Regions from separate parts of the Alkalibacterium putridalgicola genome, predicted to be linked through region 2. Evidence: a T-box and tRNA genes for the amino acid it is inferred to sense, from the RefSeq annotation. Region 2 holds a T-box; the other holds one or more tRNA genes.

Region 1 (3,345 bases), 840 kb from region 2:
TTCATCTCGAACTACATAAAAGCACAAATCTTGACTCAATCCGGTGAAACCCGCTCAATCAAAGATATAGCCAAGCACACTAATGTCTCAGAAGCGAGTGTTCAACGTGTCCTTACAGCGGAAGGTGAACGTTACCGTCCACATTATCATTCACTTCCCAAAAACTTGTCTTTTGACGAATTTAAATACGCCAGTGGGCGCATGGCCTTTGAATACATTGATGCGGAGACGGGCGATATTCTGGATATCTTGCCAGCTAAAGACAGTCGTCATGTCACTCAACACTTTTTATCACGATACAGCCTCAAGCAAAGAAGTGAAGTGAAGACGATAACGATAGACATGAATGCCAGTTATATCAGCTTCATACCCACGTTATTTCCTAACGCTCATGTCATCATCGATCGTTTCCACATCATCCAACTTATTAATCGCTCCATGAACAAGACCCGGGTGACAATAATGAACCAACTGAATAACTCAAATGGCGAAGATCAGAAAAAGTATCGACGGTTAAAACGCTACTGGAAGAAGCTACTTAAGAAAGAAAAAAATATTACTTACACGACCTATACCTTCTACCGTCTTTTCGGTCAACGAACAGAAGCAGCAATCCTATCGGAAATACTGAATTATGATTCAACTCTCAAGACCACTTATAATTTGTATCAGTCCATCATCGCGGCCGTTGAAGCGAACGACTTTGAACAATTGTCGGCTATATTGAATCAGCCCTGTTCACCGGATGTGTCCCCTCAAATGAAGACAAGCTTACGGACATTGAGAAAACATCTAAGCGCGATATGCCATACATTTATTTATCCGTACAACAACGGACTGATCGAGGGCATCAATAATAAAATAAAGGTCCTGAACCGAGTAGCCTACGGCTACCGCAACTTTGCCAATTACAAAAATCGAATCATATTGCACTTCAAGCTTAATCAACAAATAGAACAGAAATCTGTCAAAAAAAATGAAGAGCACACATCAGCTGCCTAGGTAGCTGAGATGTACTCTCCGATAACTTAAAAATATTTAGCTATTATTCTTCACCAACGTTAGTTGACGTAGAACCCAAAAAAAAGACGACAAGTAAGAGGCGGATTGCCAGTTACTGTCGTCTTTTTTGTATGATGGCGCAGGACAGAGTCGAACTGCCGACACACGGAGCTTCAATCCGTTGCTCTACCAACTGAGCTACTGCGCCAAATAAAAAAACGGTCCCGACGGGAATCGAACCCGCGATCTCCTGCGTGACAGGCAGGCGTGATAACCGCTACACTACGGGACCTTTTTTCATAGGTAACACTCCAGTCTAACGACTGAGTGTATCATGCTTGTAAGCTTCTGAAGAAGCAACAATCATTTTTAAAAGAAACACTGTGGACTTACGTCCAAGTGTATCATGCCTGTAATCGCTGAAGCTTCAACAGTCATGAATATGAGACACTGCAGTCTAACGACTGAGTGTACCATGCTTGTAAGCTTCTGAAGAAGCAACAATCATGGCAAAGGAGGATGTGGGATTCGAACCCACGCGCGCTTTGACACGCCTGACGGTTTTCAAGACCGTTCCCTTAAGCCGGACTTGGGTAATCCTCCATGTAAAATAATATACAACACCTCAAGTGTTGTATGATGACCCCTACGGGATTCGAACCCGTGTTACCGCCGTGAAAGGGCGGTGTCTTAACCGCTTGACCAAGGGGCCTTGCATATACAAAAGAAAAAACGGAGAAGGAGGGATTTGAACCCTCGCGCCGGCTAAACCGACCTACACCCTTAGCAGGGGCGCCTCTTCAGCCACTTGAGTACTTCCCCATACCAATAATAATTATTGATATAAATGGGCCTAAGTGGACTCGAACCACCGACCTCACGCTTATCAGGCGTGCGCTCTAACCGGACTGAGCTATAGGCCCCAAATAACTTTATTATACATTTTGTATAAAGCGGGTGAGGAGAATCGAACTCCCGACAACAGCTTGGAAGGCTGTGGTTTTACCACTAAACTACACCCGCATATCAACGGTCCCGACGGGAATCGAACCCGCGATCTCCTGCGTGACAGGCAGGCGTGATAACCGCTACACTACGGGACCTTGAAATGCTTTAATTCGGACACACTGCGAGCTGACGCTCGAGTGTATCATGTCTGTAAGCTTCTAAAGAAGCAACAGCCATGACATTGCGGAGGCAGGACTCGAACCTGCGACCTCCGGGTTATGAGCCCGACGAGCTGCCAACTGCTCTACTCCGCGATAATAGTAATGGTTAAAATGGACCTTGCAGGACTCGAACCTGCGACCGAACGGTTATGAGCCGTTTGCTCTAACCAACTGAGCTAAAGGTCCGCTTCCATAGCGGCGGAGGGAATCGAACCCACGACCTCACGGGTATGAACCGTACGCTCTAGCCAGCTGAGCTACACCGCCATTTTAACACATCGGGAAGACAGGATTCGAACCTGCGACCCCCTGGTCCCAAACCAGGTGCTCTACCAAGCTGAGCTACTTCCCGTACTTTCTTTGTTACATGCACCCTAGAGGAGTCGAACCTCTAACCGCCTGATTCGTAGTCAGGTACTCTATCCAATTGAGCTAAGGGTGCGTGATCTATTATGCATAGATGATGCCGAGGGCCGGAGTCGAACCGGCACGGAGAAAACTCTCCGCAGGATTTTAAGTCCTGTGCGTCTACCAATTCCGCCACCCCGGCCTGGGATAACTCTCAAATATAAGAATTGGAAAGCGGAAGACGGGATTCGAACCCGCGACCCCCACCTTGGCAAGGTGATGTTCTACCACTGAACTACTTCCGCAAAAAAAATATGCCGGCTAAAGGAGTTGAACCCTCGACCCACTGATTACAAATCAGTTGCTCTACCAACTGAGCTAAGCCGGCTTAATATTATGGAGAAACACTTATGCGGATGGAGGGACTTGAACCCCCACGCCGTGAAGCGCTAGATCCTAAATCTAGTGCGTCTGCCAATTCCGCCACATCCGCTTGCTTCTCACAATATATGAGCCGTGCTGGGCTCGAACCAGCGACCCTCTGATTAAAAGTCAGATGCTCTACCAACTGAGCTAACGGCTCTAAAAATGAAATGGAGGCTAACGGGCTCGAACCGCTGACCCTCTGCTTGTAAGGCAGATGCTCTCCCAACTGAGCTAAGCCTCCAGTGTAACATAAAAAGTAAAAGTCTGCACGGCAACGTCCTGCTTTCACAAAGGGAAACCCTTCACTATCCTCGGCGCTGGGAAGCTTAACGGCTGTGTTCGGAATGGGAACAGGTGGGTCCTTCCCGCCATCGTCACCGCACAGTGACTCTTCTTTTTA
Region 2 (3,345 bases):
ATCCCGAGCCGTTCAAGGTGTGTACATATTCTATTTTACCATCTGATTCTTTTCTGTATCTAATCATAGCTCTTCGCGCCTGGAAATCTTCTGTGTTTGAACATGAGCTGATTTCTCTATAGGTGTCCTGAGCCGGGATCCAAACTTCCAGATCATAGGTTTTCGCTGCTGCAAAGCCGGTATCACCTGTTGAAAGCAGCACGACGCGGTAAGGAAGACCTAGCCTCTTGAGGATCGCTTCAGCGTTATTGGTCATTTTCTCAAGTTCATCATAGGACTCTTCCGGCTTGGCAAACTTGACCATTTCTACTTTATTGAACTGATGCAGTCGGATCAGTCCGCGCGTATCTCTGCCGGCACTTCCGGCTTCTGAACGGAATGACGGAGACAGAGCCGTAAAGTATTTGGGCAGGTCTTTCTCTTCAAGGATCTCATTCTGATAGTAGTTCGTCAAAGGCACTTCTGCTGTCGGGATCAGTGTCAGCGGGTGATTTTTGATTTGGAATACATCTTCCTTGAATTTAGGGAACTGACCTGTTCCGTATAAGGCATTATCATTTGCCAGATAAGGCGGGATGATTTCTTCATAGCCGTGTTCCGTCGTATGCATATCCAGCATGAAGTTATACAGCGCTCTCTCTAAGCGAGCACCTAATCCTTTATAGTAAAGGAAGCGGCTGCGGGCTACTTTCGCACCGCGTTCAAAGTCCAGGATACCTAAGTCTGCACCTAAGTCCCAGTGCGGTTTCGGCTCGAAGTCAAAAGCATTCGGTTCTCCCCATTTGCGTACTTCCACATTGGATTCTTCATCTTCACCGACTGGGAGTGAGGAATGGGGAAGGTTCGGCAAGCCAGCTGCTATCTCATTGACTTGTTCTTCCAGTTCCTCCAGATCGGCATCGATCGTTTTTATCTGCCCGCCGACTTCCTGCATGGCCGCTATCGTCTCTGATGCATCTTCTTTATTTCGTTTCTTTTCTGCGATCTGTGCAGAAACATCGTTGCGGTGTTTCTTTAATTTTTCGGATTCTTGGATGAGCTCTCTTCTTTTTTCGTCTAACGCTTTCAGGTTATCCAATTCTTCCGCTGCCACGCCTCGCGTCTGCAGGCGTTTTTTAGTTGTTTCAAAGTCATTGCGGATACGTTTGATATCTATCATGTCTTCTCCTTCTTTCCTGTTTTGAATATTTGCGGGTATTAAAAAAGCAGCCCTTTGATCCCAAAGTAAGGGACGAAAGGACTGCTTCTCGCGGTACCACCCTGATTCAGAAAAACAGCTCACTGCCTTCCTGCACTCTCAAGGATAACGGTCCGGGCCGAAATAATTTAGGCAGTATCGCTTCATTATTTAATGTCGAACGACGGATTCCAGGATAAACAAGATCAGTTTACACCACCCACTGACTCTCTATGCTTGCTTTGTCCTCTACTAGTTCGTTCATCTGTTGTTTATTTAACTGTGCTTACATTTTACCTTACTTCGTTCTAAAAGGTCAACACTTATGTCACGGATCAGAAGCGGTCTCTCAGACTGCCAAAGAAATCTTTGACCAGGTTCGAGAACACGGTAAAGAAACCTGCGCGTTCAACAGAATCTGCTGCAGCCACGGGTATTGAATTCTGAGCTTCTGAATCCAGGAAGTCTACACCCTCCTGGTCGTCCAGGATCAATTCTCCTAAGATCGTTCCAGCTTCTACCGGCGCTTCCAGTTCGCCGTTTTGATTCAATAATTCTTCGTTTGGTTCGAACGTATAACTGATCGCATCTTTGTTTCTTGTATCAGGCAGATAATACTCCAGTGCTTCGGTCGTTTTTAGAGCAACATCTTCCTCCAAGCCGTTTTTAACAGGCAGTGGTGTGACATCCATCAGCACGACATCTCCTTCGACAAGGGTAGTATACTCCCATTCACCGAAGCCATAGTCGAACAGTTTCGCTGTTTCTTCAAAACGCTGCGAACGGTTGGTGAAACCGTCCCCTGCGCCCATAACGACTGAGACCAGACGCTGTCCGTCAGTTTCCGCCGTTCCAGTAAATGTCGCACCGGCAAAAGCTGTTGTCCCCGTCTTCAGGCCGTCTACGCCTGTTCGCTCATGCGCGAGTCCTTCCAGCATCCAGTTCCAGTTTCTCATGGAAATAGCATCTTCCGTACCTTCTCTGAATGTTTTCACTGGGATGCTGGACGTTTCAAGAACTTCCGGATAATCTTCCAGTAATTTCATCGCTACCTTGGCAATACCTTTAGCTGGCATGGCATTCTCTGCATCCTCATCACTGCCTGGGTAATGGTTCCCGTTCAGGTAGCTGTTGTTCAGACCTGTTGTATTATAAATTTCATAATCCTCGATCCCCCATGACTCAACCAGAGAGCGCATGCGATCGACGAAGGCTGATTCGGACCCTTCTATTTCTTCCGCTAAAGCGATCGTCGCTCCATTGGCGGAGTAGATAGCTAAAGCTTCATATAATTCTTTGACTGTGTAGGTACCGCCCGCATGTAAAGGCACATTAGACAAAGCGTAATCCTGACTGATGCTATATGCGTAATCGCTGATCGTCACTTCCGAGTCCCAGGATAGGTTCCCGGCTTCGATCTCTTGAAACAGGATGTATTCGACCAGCATTTTAGTCATCGAAGCGATACCCTTTGCCTCATCGGCATCCTGCTCATGAAGGATCTGGCCTGTCTTAAAGTCCACGAGCAGAGATGCGTCTGCATCGATCTCTATTTCATGTTCGTCAGCAAAGGCCGTTGTGCCTGTCATAAATATGGGGAAAGCCAGAGAAGCACTCATGGCTAGTTTAAGTAATCGGGTCATTTTTGTTTTTATCATTATAATTAACTCCTATATCAGATTCATAGATTCTGTTTCCACTTGTTATCAGCAGTGAACACTTTCATTTCACCATGTCTTATAGTACGCTACCGTTATAAAAAACACAACCGTCTTCACGGAGTTTTCATATTTCCGACACCGGCATGTCATCTGACCACACAAAAAAAGTGCAACAGGAAGTTCTGCAGCTTCCGTCGCACTTTTCATTAGTGACTTATCTCTTTAACTGGATGGGTCCTCATTGCCGGATTCAAGTTTTCTGTTTGCGATATCTTTTAAATTTTCCTCTTCTTCTTCACTGATATCGCCGTTCTGTCTGGATTGTCTGAACTGCTTGATCAGATCTTTTACTTCTTCTGTATCTGCATTGATGATCCTGTCTCTGAAAACATCAAATTTAACACTCATTGAAAAAGCCTCCTTTAGGTTCTGTGCTGCTACACTTTAACCCTAAAAGAACAGCTCGTTTTTTTCAACTGATACAGCTTGCGGTCAGGGTTGTATCCC

The links. A T-box is a leader RNA that pairs with one kind of tRNA and senses whether it is charged. The one in region 2 lies ahead of serS (serine--tRNA ligase), so its partner is inferred to be a tRNA-Ser.
Region 1: it encodes a tRNA-Ser, which carries the amino acid that the T-box ahead of serS (serine--tRNA ligase) is inferred to sense. The anticodon was not compared.

The regions. Positions count from the first base shown of each region.
Region 1 is NZ_CP162615.1:1,816,378-1,819,722, forward strand. Features, by position in the region: gene AB4027_RS08580 (ISL3 family transposase) at 1-1,002, shown strand, start outside; tRNA gene AB4027_RS08585 (tRNA-Phe) at 1,138-1,210, opposite strand; tRNA gene AB4027_RS08590 (tRNA-Asp) at 1,222-1,294, opposite strand; tRNA gene AB4027_RS08595 (tRNA-Ser) at 1,516-1,605, opposite strand; tRNA gene AB4027_RS08600 (tRNA-Glu) at 1,643-1,714, opposite strand; tRNA gene AB4027_RS08605 (tRNA-Ser) at 1,736-1,824, opposite strand; tRNA gene AB4027_RS08610 (tRNA-Ile) at 1,851-1,925, opposite strand; tRNA gene AB4027_RS08615 (tRNA-Gly) at 1,955-2,025, opposite strand; tRNA gene AB4027_RS08620 (tRNA-Asp) at 2,033-2,105, opposite strand; tRNA gene AB4027_RS08625 (tRNA-Met) at 2,192-2,264, opposite strand; tRNA gene AB4027_RS08630 (tRNA-Ile) at 2,284-2,357, opposite strand; tRNA gene AB4027_RS08635 (tRNA-Met) at 2,365-2,438, opposite strand; tRNA gene AB4027_RS08640 (tRNA-Pro) at 2,450-2,523, opposite strand; tRNA gene AB4027_RS08645 (tRNA-Arg) at 2,540-2,613, opposite strand; tRNA gene AB4027_RS08650 (tRNA-Leu) at 2,636-2,721, opposite strand; tRNA gene AB4027_RS08655 (tRNA-Gly) at 2,753-2,824, opposite strand; tRNA gene AB4027_RS08660 (tRNA-Thr) at 2,835-2,907, opposite strand; tRNA gene AB4027_RS08665 (tRNA-Leu) at 2,931-3,012, opposite strand; tRNA gene AB4027_RS08670 (tRNA-Lys) at 3,030-3,102, opposite strand; tRNA gene AB4027_RS08675 (tRNA-Val) at 3,114-3,186, opposite strand; rRNA gene rrf (5S ribosomal RNA) at 3,212-3,327, opposite strand.
Region 2 is NZ_CP162615.1:137,943-141,287, reverse strand. Features, by position in the region: gene serS (serine--tRNA ligase) at 1-1,159, opposite strand, end outside; T-box leader at 1,225-1,447, opposite strand; gene AB4027_RS00650 (serine hydrolase) at 1,513-2,835, opposite strand; gene AB4027_RS00645 (hypothetical protein) at 3,061-3,246, opposite strand.